Linked DNA regions of Streptomonospora nanhaiensis. The protein of the gene in region 1 interacts with the protein of each later gene in a pairwise test. Links are inferred from orthologs where the notes say so. Each region holds a gene or a part of one and is shown on either strand. Other genes may lie near its edges.

Evidence for each region.
Region 2: the proteins of HNR12_RS16345 (region 1) and def interact in binary tests that used the Escherichia coli proteins (3 or more experiments, as listed by UniProt). The link is inferred for Streptomonospora nanhaiensis from one-to-one orthologs.

The regions. Positions count from the first base shown.
Region 1 is NZ_JACCFO010000001.1:3,722,210-3,729,691, forward strand. What follows is about bases 1,342-4,341. They hold HNR12_RS16345 (aspartate-semialdehyde dehydrogenase), read right to left. Parts: upstream 3,373-4,341; coding sequence 2,311-3,372; downstream 1,342-2,310. Other genes in these bases: HNR12_RS16335 (GntR family transcriptional regulator), read left to right, coding at 1,342-1,764; HNR12_RS28550 (hypothetical protein), read left to right, coding at 1,824-2,243; HNR12_RS16350 (aspartate kinase), read right to left, coding at 3,369-4,341. Also shown: HNR12_RS16330 (S9 family peptidase), read left to right, coding at 1-1,030; more of HNR12_RS16335, read left to right, coding at 1,033-1,341; more of HNR12_RS16350, read right to left, coding at 4,342-4,640; recombination mediator RecR, read right to left, coding at 4,882-5,481; HNR12_RS16360 (DUF6882 domain-containing protein), read left to right, coding at 5,663-6,394; HNR12_RS16365 (YbaB/EbfC family nucleoid-associated protein), read right to left, coding at 6,458-6,802; HNR12_RS16370 (DNA polymerase III subunit gamma and tau), read right to left, coding at 7,104-7,482.
Region 2 is NZ_JACCFO010000001.1:580,730-588,081, forward strand. The notes cover bases 2,880-5,749. They hold def (peptide deformylase), read left to right. Parts: upstream 2,880-3,897; coding sequence 3,898-4,602; downstream 4,603-5,749. Other genes in these bases: HNR12_RS02355 (SMI1/KNR4 family protein), read left to right, coding at 2,880-2,899; HNR12_RS02360 (hypothetical protein), read right to left, coding at 3,035-3,373; HNR12_RS02365 (winged helix-turn-helix transcriptional regulator), read left to right, coding at 3,550-3,729; HNR12_RS02375 (class I SAM-dependent methyltransferase), read right to left, coding at 4,622-5,470; HNR12_RS02380 (YdcF family protein), read right to left, coding at 5,537-5,749. Also shown: HNR12_RS02335 (helix-turn-helix transcriptional regulator), read right to left, coding at 1-121; HNR12_RS02340 (SDR family oxidoreductase), read left to right, coding at 207-1,010; HNR12_RS02345 (CGNR zinc finger domain-containing protein), read right to left, coding at 1,007-1,627; HNR12_RS02350 (SRPBCC domain-containing protein), read left to right, coding at 1,718-2,143; more of HNR12_RS02355, read left to right, coding at 2,456-2,879; more of HNR12_RS02380, read right to left, coding at 5,750-6,256; HNR12_RS02385 (exonuclease domain-containing protein), read left to right, coding at 6,401-7,352; HNR12_RS02390 (MFS transporter), read right to left, coding at 7,329-7,352. UniProt on the Escherichia coli protein: Removes the formyl group from the N-terminal Met of newly synthesized proteins. Requires at least a dipeptide for an efficient rate of reaction. N-terminal L-methionine is a prerequisite for activity but the enzyme has broad specificity at other positions.

The DNA.
Region 1 (7,482 bases):
CGCGGGCGCGCTGCTGGTCACCGAGGAGGCGCGGGGCCGCACCGCGCTGTACCGCTACGACCTCGGCACCGAGTCCCTGACCCGGCTGGACGTCCCCGAGGGCGTGGTCTCAGCCGCCGCCGAGCGGCCCGACGGCACGGTGGAGTACGCGTGGTCGAGCGCGGCCCACCCGCCGGTCGTGCGCGACACCTCGGGCTCGGTCGTCCTGCGCGCCGACGGCCCGCAGGCGCCGCCCTCGGTGCCCGCCGAGGACGCCTTCGTCGAGGGCCCGGGCGGCACGGTGCACGCCCTCGTCTCGCGGCCCGCGACCGGCACGGCCCCCTATCCCACGGTGTTCTGCCTGCACGGCGGCCCCCAGGTGCAGGACCGCGACTCCTTCGACCCCGCCGTGGCGGCCTGGGTCGACCACGGCTTCGCGGTGGTGCGGGTCAACTACCGCGGCTCCACCGGCTACGGCGCCGCCTGGCGCGACGCCCTGGAGGGCCGGGTGGGCCTCACCGAACTGGAGGACGTCACGGCCGTCCGCGACTGGGCCGTCACCACCGGCCTGGCCGACCCCGACCGCCTCGTCGTCGAGGGCGGCTCCTGGGGCGGCTACCTCGCGCTGCTCGCGCTGGGCCGCCACCCCCACGACTGGAGCGCCGGGATCGCCGCGGTGCCCATCGCCGACTACGCCACCGCCTACGCCGACGAGATGGAGGCGCTGCGCTCGTTCGACCGCGCCCTGTTCGGCGGCGCGCCCGACCAGGTCCCCGACCGCTACCGCCGCTCCTCCCCCATCACCTACGCGGCGGCGCTGCGCGCACCGGTGCTGGTCCTGGCCGGCGAGAACGATCCCCGCTGCCCGATCCGCCAGGTCGACACCTACCTCGACCGGCTGGCGGCACTCGGCAAGGAGCACGAGGTGTACCGATTCGACGCGGGCCACGGATCCTTCGTGGTCGACGAGCGCATCCGCCAGATGGCCGCCGAACTCGACTTCGCGCTGAGAGTCACCGCAGGGGAGGGCGCGGCAGCGGGAGCGTCGTAGCCATGGACGGGCGACCCCGCTACCTGTGGGTGGCCGACCGGCTGCGCCGGCCCATCCTCAACGGCGAACTCGAGCCCGGGACCCGGCTGCCGTCGCGCTCCCGGCTGGCCCGCACCTACGACGTCAGCGAGCAGGTGTCCCGGCACGCGCTGCGGCTCCTGGTCAGCGAGGGGCTGGTCGAGGCCCGCCCCGGCTCCGGCTACTACGTCCGCCCCGTCCCCCAGATCCACCGGTTCTCCCGCACCGACCGCACCTCCGGCTCGGGTGTGGACCCGCTGGAGCGCTCCGACCTGGGCACCCAGACCGACGCGGTGTGCGGGGCGGTGGCCCGCCGGCTGGGCGTGCGCGACGGCGAGCGGGTGTTCCGCACCCGCTGCCTGGGCCTGTCCGACGGCGCGCCGGTGGCGCTGCACACCGCGTGGGAACCGGCGGCGCTGACCCAGGGCACCCTGCGCACCCCCGCCGACTCCGAGCCCGGCACCAGCGTGCTGCAGCGGTTGGGCGCCGCCGGGGTCATCATCGACCGCGTGGTCGAGGAGGTCGGCGTGCGCCCGCTGCGCGAACCGGAGTCCAGCCTGCTGCACCTGGCGCCGGGGCTGCCGGTGCTGGTGGTGGAGCGCACCCACTACAGCGGGCGGCGCCCGGTCGAGACCTCCGACCTGGTGGGCTCGGTCGACCACTGCCGACTGCTCTACCGGCTCAGCCTGGCGCGCGCGCCCAAGAAGCCCCGATAGCGGCCGGGGCAGGCGGAACCCGCTTGCCCCCGGCCGGTCCGGCTGCGACCCTGGCAGACGTGTGCGAACGTTCCATGGTGCTGGGGCTGCATTACGTGTGCCCGCCCTGCCGCTTCGCGGTCAAGCGGCGGGCCTGGGCCGTGCGCCCCGACGGCACCACCGATTGCCCCCGCTGCGGGCGCGCCATGCTCAACGCCGGGCAGGACCTTGAGGTCCCCCGCGCCACCGACCACGAGGGCTGGCGGGTGCTGACCCTGCTGCTGGAGGCCGGAGTGACCTTCCGCTCCTCCTGCTGCGGCGGCCCCGGGTGGCGCCCCCGCACGCTGCGGGAGGTCCGGGAGCGGCTGGCGGCGGCCGAACGCACCGGCGTGCCCCCGGCCAAGGCGCTGACCACGCGCGACGTCGACGCGATCGGCGCGCTGGCGCGCCCGGCGTCCCCGTCGGCCCCCGCCACCCCGCGCGCGCCCGCGCGGCGCTGAGGCCCATGCGAAAGGCGGCCGTCCGGCCCGCGGGTGCGGGCCGGACGGCCGCCGGGAGCCGGGACGGCTAGGAGCGGGTGAACTCCGCGGCCACCAGTTCGGCGATCTGGGCGGTGTTCAGCGCGGCGCCCTTGCGCAGGTTGTCGCCGCACAGGAACAGGTCCAGCGACCGCGGGTCGTCGATGGACCGGCGGATCCGGCCCACCCACGTGGGGTCGGTGCCCACGACGTCGGCCGGGGTGGGGAACTCCCCGCGCGCGGGGTCGTCCTGGACCACCACGCCCGGCGCCGACGCCAGCAGCTCGCGGGCGGCCTGGGCGTCGACCTCCTCGGCGAAGGTGGCGTGCACCGCCAGGGAGTGGGTGGTGACCACCGGCACGCGCACGCACGTGGCGGCGACCCGGAGGTCGGGCAGGCCGAGGATCTTGCGGGACTCGTTGCGGACCTTCAGCTCCTCGGAGGCGTAGCCGTCCTCCTTCAGCGAGCCCGCCCACGGCACGACGTTCATGGCCAGCGGCGCGGGGAACGGCCCGAGTTCGCCCACGGCGGCGCGGACGTCGCCGGCCCGGCTGCCCAGGGTGCGGTCGCCGGCGGCCTTCTCGATCTGGTCGCGCAGGGTGTCGATGCCCTCCTGGCCGGCGCCCGAGGCGGCCTGGTAGGAGGCCACCACGAGGTCGGTGAGGCCGTAGGCGCGGTGCAGCGCCCCGATGGCCACGATCATCGACAGGGTGGTGCAGTTGGGGTTGCTGATGATGCCGCGCGGGCGGTTGCGCGCCTGGTCGGCGTTGACCTCGGGCACCACGAGCGGGACGTCGGGCTCCATGCGGAACGCGCCGGAGTTGTCCACGGCCACCGCGCCGCGCGCGGCGGCGACGGGCGCCCACTCCTTGGAGACCTCGTCGGGGACGTCGAACATGGCGACGTCGACACCGTCGAAGACCTCCGGTGCCAGGGCCTGGACCTCGATCTCCTCGCCGCGGACGGTCAGCCGCTTGCCGGCCGAGCGCGGCGAGGCCACCAGCCGGATCTCGCCCCAGACGTTCTCGCGGGTGGAGAGGATGTCGAGCATGACGGTGCCGACGGCGCCGGTGGCGCCCACGACGGCCAGGGTGGGAAGGCGTTCGCTCATCGTCCGGTACCTCCGTACACGACCGCCTCGACCTGGGCGGCGTCCAGCTGGAACTCGGTGTGGGCCGCGGCGACCGCGGTGTCGATCTGGTCCTGCTCCACGACGACCGAGATGCGGATCTCGGACGTGGAGATCATCTCGATGTTGGTGCCCGACCGGGCGAGCGCGTCGAAGAACCGCGCGGTGACACCGGGGTAGGAGCGCATGCCCGCGCCCACCAGCGAGACCTTGCCGATCTGGTCGTCGTAGCGCAGCGCCTCGAAGCCGACCTCGTCCTGGATCTTCTTCAGCGCGGCCAGCGCGGTCTGGCCGGCGTCCATGGGGACCGTGAAGGAGATGTCGGTGCGCGAGGTGGAGGCCGCCGACACGTTCTGCACGATCATGTCGATGTTGATCTCGGCGTCGGCCAGCGCCGCGAAGATCGCCGCCGCCTCGCCGACCTTGTCGGGGACGCCCACGACCGTGATCTTGGCCTCGCTCCGGTCGTGCGCGACTCCGGAGATGATCGGTTGTTCCATGCCTTCGGCTTCCTCAACTTCCGAGACGACCCAGGTTCCGGGCTTCTGACTGAACGACGAGCGGACATGCAGCGGGATTCCGTAGCGCCGCGCGTACTCCACGCAGCGCAGGTGCAGGATCTTGGTGCCGCTGGCGGCCATCTCCAGCATCTCCTCGTAGGAGATCTTGGGGATGCGCCGGGCGGTGGGCACGATCCGCGGGTCGGCGGTGAACACGCCGTCGACGTCGCTGTAGATCTCGCAGGCGTCGGCGTTCAGCGCCGCGGCGAGGGCGACGGCGGTGGTGTCGGAGCCGCCTCGGCCCAGGGTCGTGATGTCCTTGCTGTCCTGGGAGACGCCCTGGAAGCCGGCGACGATGCAGATGGAGCCCTCGTCGAGCGCCTCCTGGATGCGTCCGGGCGTGACGTCGATGATCTTGGCGTTGCCGTGGAGCGACGTGGTGATCACTCCGGCCTGCGAACCGGTGAACGAGCGGGCCTCGTAGCCGAGGTTGCCGATGGCCATGGCGACCAGCGCCATGGAGATCCGCTCGCCCGAGGTGAGCAGCATGTCGAGTTCGCGGCCGGGCGGCAGCGGCGAGACCTGCTCGGCGAGGTCGAGGAGTTCGTCGGTGGTGTCGCCCATGGCCGAGACCACGACGACCACGTCGTAACCCGCCTTTTTCTGAGCGACGATCCGTTGGGCCACTCGCTTGATGGCCTCCGCGTCTGCGACGGAAGACCCACCGTACTTCTGCACGATCAGAGCCACGGTCGTTGCTCCTGAGGGGTTGGGATCACGGTAATCAATCAGGAAGTGTAGTCAGCGGAACGGTCGGTATGCCGTCTCACCTGCGGCGCTGCGCCGCCGAGGGCGAGGGCGAGGCCGGCACCGAGGCGGGGGTGTACCCCGAACGCGGCGGAGTACTCCCCCCGGACGCGAACTCGCGGCGCCGCCTGCGGCGACGGCGGGGCCGAAGAGCCGCCGGCCGGGCGTATCGGCGTGTCGGGAGCTAGAACTCCAGACTGCGGCGCCCCTCGAAGGCGCGGCCCAGGGTGACCTCGTCGGCGTACTCCAGGTCGCCGCCCACGGGCAGGCCGCTCGCCAGCCGGGTGACTTTCAGCCCCATGGGTTTGACCAGGCGCGCGAGGTAGGTGGCGGTGGCCTCCCCCTCAAGGTTGGGGTCGGTCGCCAGGATCAGCTCGGTGATCTGGCCGTCGGCGAGCCGGGTCATCAGCTCCTTGATGCGGAGGTCGTCGGGGCCGACGCCCTCGATCGGGCTGATGGCGCCGCCGAGCACGTGGTAGCGGCCGCGGAACTCGCGGGTGCGCTCGATGGCGACCACGTCCTTGGACTCCTCCACCACGCAGATGACGGCGGCGTCGCGGCGGGGGTCGCGGCAGATGCGGCACTCGCTCTCCTCGGCGACGTTGCCGCACACCGAGCAGAACCGCACCCGCTCCTTGACCTCGATCAGCGCGTTGGCCAGCCGCTTGACGTCGGCGGTCTCGGCGGCGAGCAGGTGGAAGGCGATGCGCTGGGCACTCTTGGGGCCGACGCCGGGCAACCGCCCCAACTCGTCGATCAGGTTCTGGACCGCGCCCTCGTACATCGCCCACCCGTGTGTGTCCGCAACTGCCTACCACCGTAGCCGAGACGGCGGCGCGGTGGCGCCACCCGGGCCGCGGTATCGGGACGGCCCGCCCCGGATTCGACGGCGCGCCGCGGGATCCGGACGGCGCCGCGCGGCGTCGGAACACACGTCAGACGGCGACAGAAGGGACCCGGCCACCATGACCGAGCCGACGCAGGACCAGCCCCCGCAGGAACCGCGGCGGTGGTTCAGCCCCGCCATGGAGCGGGCCGGCGCCGCCTACTCCGCCTGGGCGGCCGAGCAGACGGAGACGTACAACACCCACCACCCCACGGGCGACTGGCACGTCGACGTCGAGGCGAGCACGTTCCGCCAGGGCGACAAGACCGTGCGCGTGGCGCCGCTGGGGACGTTCGGCACCGACGGCAGCTGGGTGTGGGCGTGGGCCAACCCGCACATGCACCCGCCGGGCTCGCCGCGGCTGGCGGCGTCGATCGCGCTGCGGGAGTTCGGCCAGCAGTACGACATCCCCGAACTGGTGACGCCCCGGCTGGAGTGCGGCGACTTCGCCGACCCGCGCATGGCCGCCGAGCGGCTGTGCCTGGCGGCCACGGGCACGCTGTCGGGCTACGGCTACGCCAGCGTGACCGCCAACACCGGCGCGCGGTTCGCGATGATGGTGGTGGACGACGTGATCCCGCGCGCGGAGTTCGACCTGGTCACGCTGCCCCGCCGGATCATGCAGGGCATCGAGATCTTCCCCTTCGACCAGCCCGGGACCGTGCACGGCTACCTGGCGCGGCACGGGTTCACCGTGGAGCGCACGGGCGAGCAGGCGCTGCGGGGCGTGCGGCCGGAGTGCACGGTGACCGCGGAGTTCAACGAGCACCGCGCCCTGGCGCACCTGTCGGTGCAGAACACCCCGAGCTGACCGCGCCGGCGGGGCCCGCGGGCGGGGGGCCGGGCCCGCCCGCGCCCGCGGGCGGGGCCGGAGCTAGAAGCCCGGGAGGCCCGGCATGCCGCCGGGCATGCCGCCGCCGAGGCCCTCGGCCAGCGGGCCCATCTTCTCCTGCTGGAGCTCCTCGACCGAGGACTCGGCGTCGCGGATGGCGGCCAGCACGAGGTCGGCGACCGTCTGCGCGGTGTCCTCGGGGTCGGCGGGGTCGATCGCGCGGGGGTCGATGACGATCTCCTCGACCGCGCCGCGGCCGTTGACGGTGACCTTGACCAGACCGCCGCCGGAGGTGCCCTCGACCTGGGCTTCGTCGAGCTGCTGCTGGGCCTCCATGAGCTGCTGCTGCATCTGCTGGGCCTGCTGCAGCAGGGCCTGCATGTCCATTCCGCCGCCAGGGTTCACTGCGATTCTCCTTGCCTGCGTGTCCGTCCCTGCGAGCGTATCCGCTCGCGGCGGAGGCGGCCGCGCGCGTCCACAGCCGAAGAACGCGACTTCGCGCACGGCGGACACGGCGCCACGGCGGGGTGTGCGGGCCGGCGCCGCGCCGGACCGGCCGCGGCCTCGGGCGCGTCGGAGGCGGGCGCGGCGGGCGGCGCCAGGGGGATTCGGCGACGTGTCGGCGGACCGACATGCCGCCGAGTCGACAGCGCACCGCGTCCGGGGCACCCCGGAGCCGGCGGATGTGTCAGGACGCGGTGTGGTCGATCTCGTTGATGATCTTGCCGCCCAGTTCGGTCTCGATCAGCGCGAAGCCCGACATGCTCCGCCCGCCCGGTCCCGCGGAATCGGCGGCCCGCGGCTCCGCCGGCGCGGCCGAGGCCGCAGCGGTGGGCCGGCCGGCCCCGGGGTCGGGCCCGGTGGAGGCACCGAAGTCGGAGTCGTCGGGCGGCGGGGCGGCCGCGTCCTCGTAGGGGTCGGGCGGCGGCTCCTGCTGGTGCGGCGCCGCGGGCGGGCCGGGCGGCCGCTGCGCGGCGGACGGGCCGCCGGGGGCGCCGGGTTCGGGCGCGGGCCGGGTGGGCGCCGGGGGCGCGGGGTCGGGCTCGGGCGGGGTGTCCCATCCGGCG
Region 2 (7,352 bases), 3.1 Mb from region 1 along the record:
CGACCTCGTCGCGGCGCAGGCCGGGGACACGGCGCTCGCCCGCGGCGGGCATCCCCACGTCCGCGGGGGCCACCTTGGCGCGGCGGGTCATGAGGAATCCGCCCAACTCGGTGCGCGGCATGCGCCGATTTTACCGAGGGCCCCGGCGCGCGGGGGGCCGCGGCGCTATCCCCCGGTTCGCACGGGGCGGCCCCACGCTGGTGGACATGAACACAACGCAGAGCAACCAGTCCGACGCACGTATCGTCTCCGCGAGCCCGCTCGCCGGACGCGTGGCCGTGGTGACCGGCGCCTCCAGCGGTATCGGCGAGGCGACCGCCCTGCGCTTGGCCGAGCTGGGCGCGAAGGTGGCGCTGCTGGCCCGCCGCGGCGACCGGCTCGACCAGGTCGAGGACCGGGTCCGCGCCGGCGGGGGCACCGCCCTGGCGCTGCCGACCGACGTCACCGACCGCGCCGCCGTCCAGGCGGCCGCCGAGCGGACCGCCGAGGAGCTGGGCCGGCCCGACCTGGTCTTCGCCAACGCCGGTGTGCAGCTCATCTCGCCCATCACCGACCTGGCGACGGCCGACTGGGACGCCCAGATCGACCTCAACGTCAAGGGCGTCATGAACACCGTGCAGGCGTTCGTGCCGTCCCTGGAGGCGGCCGCGGCCGAGGGCCGCAGCGCCGACCTGGTCCTGACGTCCTCGATCGCCGCCGTGCGGATCCTGGAGGGGTTCCAGGTCTACTCGGCGACCAAGGCCTACGTCACCCAGCTCGCCCGGCTGCTGCGCACCGAACTGGGCCGCAAGACGGTCCGGGTGGCGGTGGTGGAGCCGGGCATGGTCGACACCGAGCTGCCCGACCACGTCACCGACCCGGCGGCGAGCGGGCTGATGGCCGACCTCCTCTCCCGGATCGACGTGCTGAGGCCCGAGGACGTCGCCGAGACGGTGGCCTTCCTGTGCGCGGTGCCCCGGCACGTCAACCTGACCGAGATCACCCTCCTGCCCACCGAGCAGGTCGTCTAGGGGCCGCTCGGGCGGGTGGCGCCGCGGGCGCGGCCGCGGTGGGCGGCGACCTTGTGCCGGTTGCCGCAGCGCTCCATCGAGCACCACCGCCGGTTGCCCGGGCGCGAGGTGTCCAGGAACAGCAGGAGGCAGTCGGCCGCGGCGCACTCGCGCACGCGGCCGGCCCGCGGGGAGGCCACCACGTCGATGGCGTCGCGCGCCAGCGCGCCCAGCGCCTGGGTGCCGCTGATGGGCAGCTCCCAGGCGCGGGCGCGGGTGGCCGGGTCGATGCGGGGGCGGGGGGCGGCCCCGGCGGCGTCGTTGAGGGCGCGCAGGTGTTCGGGGCGCGCCGGGCGGCCCGCGGCCAGGTCGCGCGCCAGCGGGTGCAGGGTGTCGCGCAGCCGCTTGACCTCGCGCAGCTCCATGGGGCTGATGCGCAGGTGGGCCGGTGCCAGGCGCACCGGGGCGCCCAGGCGGCTGCGGGGCAGCCAGGCGGCGAGGTCGGCGGGGCTGTGCAGGATCTCGTAGCGCTCGTAGGGGCCCGGGCCCCCGGTGAGCAGGATCTCCAGGAACAGCGTGCCGGCGTCGAAGCGGTGGCGCTGCCCTTGGGGGGAGGTGAGGAGTATGCCCGCGGCCATGTAACCACTATAGTCGGTGTCGGTAACCGGTTAAGGCGGTAGAGGTGCTGCGCGCCGCGGCCGCAAGGAGGGGGAAGCACCATGGCGCCTGTGGGCAGGACGCGCGACGCGGGGTACCAGATCGGCGTGTCCACCACCCTGGACGCGCCGCCCGAAGCCGTGCTGGGCGTGCTGGCGGGTGCGCGGGGGCAGGAGTGCTGGCTGGGCGAGGGCGCCCGGGTGGACCTGGAGGTCGGCGCGGTCTTCTCCGCCGCCGACGGCTCCACCGGCGAGGTGCGCGGCCTGGGGCGCGGCGAGCGGATCCGGGTGCGCCGCCGCCGGCCCGACGGGCGCACCACCACCCAGCAGGTCGCCGTGGCGCGGCGGGGCGCGCGCACGGTCATGGTGCTGCACGAGGAGGGCCTGGAGTCGCCGCGGGAGCGCGAGCGGCGCCGCGCCCACTGGCGCGGGGTGGCCCACCGGCTGGTTGGCCTGGTGGAGGAGGCCGCCCGCACGGCTGCGGGCGCCGGCGGCTGAGGCGGTGCGGGCCGGTGCGGCGGTCGCCTCACGGCGCAGGGCACAACGCGGCTCCGTGGGCCGTCCGCGCGGCCGGGTGACCCGGCCCGCGGACGCGGTATTCCGCGAAGGCATTGTGTGGAGCCCGGGGGACACTTTCTACCGCACCGGCCCGCACCCCGCACAACACCCCGCCGACCGGCGGCTATTCCCGCCCGCGCCGGGCGATCGGTCCCGCCCCGGCGGACGTGGGCGCGCTGCGCGCGGCGCCGATCCGCGCCGAATTCGCGAGACTCGCGGTCTCCGGTTTCCCGTGCAATGCCGCAACCTGTGATGATTCACAGTGTGTGGCGTGAACTGATCCGTGAACTGTACCCGGAGGCCGAACTGGCCGACCCGGCCGAGGAGGCCGCCGTCGCCGAGATCGAGAAGGCGCTGGCCCTGCCCCTGCCCTTCGAGCTGGCCTCGCTGCTGCGCGAGTGCGACGGGGTGTACAACGAGTACGGCGACGCGGTGGTGTGGACGGCCGAGCGGCTGGTGGAGGACAACCTCGCCATACGCGGCGAGCCCGACTACCTGGAGCTGTACGCCCCCTTCGACGAGATGATCTTCTTCGGCGACTCCGACATGGGCCCGCAGTTCGCCTACGTCCACACCGACTACGGCCCCGGGATCGTGGTGTGGGACCACGAGACCGACCGCCGCCGCCTGGTCGCGGTCTCCCTGCGCGACTACCTGGTGCGCTGCCTGACCCAGGGCAACGGCTGGTTCCGCTAACCCCACGATGAGGCCACAGCCGATGGGGTAACGCGCGTCTCAGCGGCCACGTGCGCGGGGGAGGGGGAGGGCGGCGTCCGACCCGCCGCCGAGGACCTTCCAGAGACGGCGGCGCGTTGCGGTGGACCGTTGGCGTCAGCGTGCGCCGGGGCGCATCGCGGCCGCGGTGCCCGCCGCAACCGCCAGCGCGTCGGTGAGCGGCCGGTCGAGCAGTTCCGCGAGATCGGGGCTGGAGTTGCGGAGGAACCCGTGGCGCACGCTGGTGGCGATCGAGGCGAGCATCGGCGGCTGGAACGGCGGCAGCGCGCCGTCGGCGAGGAGCCGGGCGCGGTAGTCGCCGAGCCCGATCGCCCGGTGGGCGACGGCGAGGCGCTCGGCGACGTCACCGGCGGTGACCGGGTCGCCGACCAGGTCGTAGGTCGTGGCGGCGTGCGCGGTCGGGTCGCCGGCGACGATGGCCGCGGCCGCGGCCAATTCGCGCCGCGCTGGAGCTGCCGGAAGCGCCGCGCGCCGTTCGCGAGCTCGACGATCACGAGTGGTGCCCGCCCTCGGCGGCAGCCGAACACCCGCCGCAGGGCAGCGCCGCCTGGACTTCGACGACCCCGCCGCTGCTGACGCTGACCGTGCGCCGGCTGGAACCCGACGGGCTGGTGCTGCGGACCGTCTACCCCACTGTGCCCGCCCAGGTCGACTACCGACTCACCGAGACCGGCGCGAGCCTGCCCCACCTCGTCAGGGCAATGGCCGAGTGGTCGCTCGAGCACCGAGACGCCATCGCCCACGCCCGCCGGGCTTACGACGCGCGGTATCCCGACAGCGGGATCCGATGACCGTCGGCGCCGCCGACGTCATGGCCCGCGCCAGCCGGCCCGCCGCGGGGCGGTCTTACGGAATCGGTTTGACCTGCGACTTTGTGCTATTTTGCGAAGGCCGCCCCGGGCAGCCGGGGTGGCGCAGAGCACACCGCAGCCGGCCCCAAGAGCGAGATTCACACCACCATGCCTGAGCCCTCCATCCCCCAGGAGCCCGCCGACCAGCGCGTGCGCGTCCAGGGCGAGCCCGTCGAGTCCTTCCCCGAGATGGCGCCCGAGGCCATGCGCGGGCGGTCGCGCGCCATCACGGTCGTGGGCGAGGATGTGCTGCACCGGCGCAACCGCGACGTCGCCCCCGAGCAGTTCGGCACCCCCGAACTCGCCGCGCTCGTGGACGACATGTTCGCCACGATGTACGTCGCCGAGGGCGTGGGGCTGGCCGCCAACCAGGTCGGTGTGGACCTGCGGCTGTTCGTCTACGACTGCCACGACGACGACGGCGTGCGCCACGTGGGCCACGTGTGCAACCCCGTGCTGGCCGAGCGCGACCCCGAGGACAGCCCCCTGGTGGTCGACAACGAGGGCTGCCTGTCGGTGCCCGGACCCCACGCCGAGGTCCCCCGCGCCGAGTACGCCGCGGTGCGCGGGTTCGACCGCGACGGCAACCCCGTGGAGGTCGAGGGCACCGGCTACTTCGCGCGCTGCCTGCAGCACGAGACCGACCACACCCTGGGCCGCCTCTACATCGACCGCCTCGGCAAGCGCCCGCGCCGCAAGGTCCTCAAGCAGATGGAGGAGATGCGCGAGGAGGTGTTCGCCCGGCGCGAGGCCAACGCCGCCAAGCTCGCCGAGCAGCAGGCCGCCGCCGGGGCCTCCGCCGCCGAGTCCTGAGCGCGCCGGTGCTGCGGCCTCAGCGGGTGGCGGTGGCGATGTAGTAGTCGACCAGGCCCTCCTCGTAGGCGCGCAGCCAGTTGCGGCTCCACACGTCGCGGTACTCGGTCTGGGCGATCCAGGCGTCGAAGCGGCGCCACACGCGGGGGCCCACCGACTCCGCGGCGGCGTCGGCGAACCCGGCGCCGCGCAGCACGGCGGTGAAGTCGTCGACGGCCACCACCACGTCCACGCCGTTGCCGAAGGTCTCCAGCAGGGCGGTGGCCCGCGCCCGGGCCGACTCGGCGGTGAGGAAGAAGACCGCCACCGCCAGGCGGCCCCCGGGGCGCAGCACGCGGTGGGCTTCGGCGGCGAACGCCGGCAGGTCCTCGAAGTGCTGGGCGGCCTCCACCGAGTACACGGCGTCCAGGGCGGAGTCGGCCAGGGGCAGGCGGGCGGCGTCGGCCCGCGCGAAGCGCAGCGGCGCCGCCGCGCCCGGGCGGGCGTGGGGCACCCGCCGGCGCGCCCGGTCCAGCTGCTCGGGGGAGAGGTCCAGGGCCACCAGCGCGGCCGGGGCGAACTCCTCGGCCACCAGCGCGGCGCCCACCCCCAGCCCGCAGCCCACCTCGGCCGCGCGCCGGCCCGGTCCCAGGTGCGCGCGGCGGGCGACCTGGCGGTACATCTCCTGCTGGCTGGCGGTGCGCTCGGCCGTTGTGGGCGTGGAGTGGGGCCCGCCGGGCGGGTCGGCCCAGTAGCCGAAGTTGATGAAGCCGCCGGAGAACAGGGTCAGCGAGGACAAATCGTTGGCGCCGTACATGGCCGAGCGGAGGGCCTGCCGCGCGGCGGCGCCCTCGTCGCGCCGGGCGGCGCGCGGGGGGTCGGGTTCCACGACAGGGGCTGTGCCCGTCCGCGCCGCACCGGAAACCGCGCCTGGGCGGCCGCCGGGCGCGGGCGGTCAGGCCGGGCGCAGGGGTTCGCCGGGGACGAGGTGGTGGGTGAACCCGAGCGCGGCCAGGCGCTCGGCGGCCCGCCACGCCTCCTCGGGCACCTCCACGGGCGCGCTCCAGCCGCGGCGGGCGTAGACGGCCAGGCGCTGCAGGTCGCCCACCAGGAAGTGCGCCAACTCCTCGGCGGTGTGGCCGGGGTCGGCGCAGTAGCCGGTGTAGCCGCCGGGAAAGCAGGCGAAGGTCCAGCGCGGTGAGGGCCAGTGCACGGCGGCGGTGGCCAGCGCCCGCTGGGCCATGTAGGGCTTGGCCGTCACCACGGCGGCGCGCACCGGGATCTGGGCGGCCTCCACCAGGGCGCGGCTGCGGGTGAAGTTCTCCCCGGTGTTGGTGGCGCCGGTCTCCAGCAGCAGCGCGGAGTCGGGGATGGGCGCGGCGGCGCGGGCGGCGTCGGCGAAGACGTGGGCCTCGGGGCGCTCCCAGCGCGGGGTGCGCCCGTCGCCGCCGGTGCGCCGGCCCCGGTCGCCGGAGATCACCACCAGCGGGGCCGTCCCCCGCTGCCACAGCCGCGCGGCGTGGGCGGCCACGCGCACGTCGTGGCTGCCCAGCACCAGGATCAGGTCGTGGCCGGCGCCCGGCTCGGGTTGGCGCGCCGGGCGGGTGTGGAAGTCCCACAGCACGCGCGCCAGGGTGTGGGCCTCGCCGTCCAGCTCCCGCAGCACCTCGCTCACGCCCGCCAGCCTAGGGTGTGCGGCGCGGCGGATGCGCGGCGGCGTGGCCGGTTCGGGCCCACCGGGTGGGCCGGCGGCGGTAGTCTGCCTGCTGCGGCGGCGCCGGGCAGCGGGGGCCGCGCGGCAGGAGAGGGGCGCATCCCAATGAGCCGGGCCTGGACCGCCGTGGACTTCGAGACGGCCAACCCCGACCGCGGCAGCGTGTGCGCCGTGGGGCTGGTGCGGGTGGTCGACGGCGCCGTGGTGGAGCGCTACTCCACCCTGGTGCGCCCGCCCGAGCCGGTGCGGTTCTTCTCGCCCCGCCACACCGCCGTCCACGGCATCAGGGCCGCCGACGTCGCCCGCGCCCCGCAGTGGCCCGAGGTGCTGGAGCGCATCACGGCCCTGGCCGGCGACGACCCGCTGGTGGCCCACAACGCCGCGTTCGACGTGGGCGTGCTGCGGGCGGCCTGCGCCCACACCGGGCTGGCCCGCCCCGCCCTCTCCTACGCCTGCACGCTGGCACTGGCCCGCCGCGCCTGGGCTGAGCTGCCCGACCACCGGCTGCCGACGGTGTGCGGGCGCATCGGCTGGGACATGGCCGGGCGCCACCACCGCGCCGACGCCGACGCCGAGGCCGCCGCCCGCATCGTGCTGGCCGCCATGGAGGCCACCGCCGCCGCCTCGCTGGGGGCGCTGGCCGCGGCGCTGAACTGGCCGCTGCAGCGGCTGGCCGGAGGGCGCGACCCGCGCCCCGCCGCGCCCTCCGGCGGGAGCCGCGCCGGCGACCGGTTCGCCGCCTGGCAGGAGGCGTCGCGCGCCGAGCTGCCCGAGGCCGACCCCGGCGCCGACCCCTCCGGCCCCTTCTACGGCCGCACCGTGTGCATCAGCGGCGACCTCGACGGGATCCCCAAGCCCGACGCCTGGCGGCGCATCGCCGAGGCCGGCGGGCATCCGGCCAAGAACGTCACCCGCGCCACCGACGTGCTGGTGGTGGCTGACTCCACCGCCGGCGCCCCCACCGCCAAGCAGCGCCGCGCCGAGGACTACCGCGCCCGCGGCCAGGCCATCGAGATCATCGGCGAGCGCGAGTTCACCGCGCGCCTGGCCCTGGCCG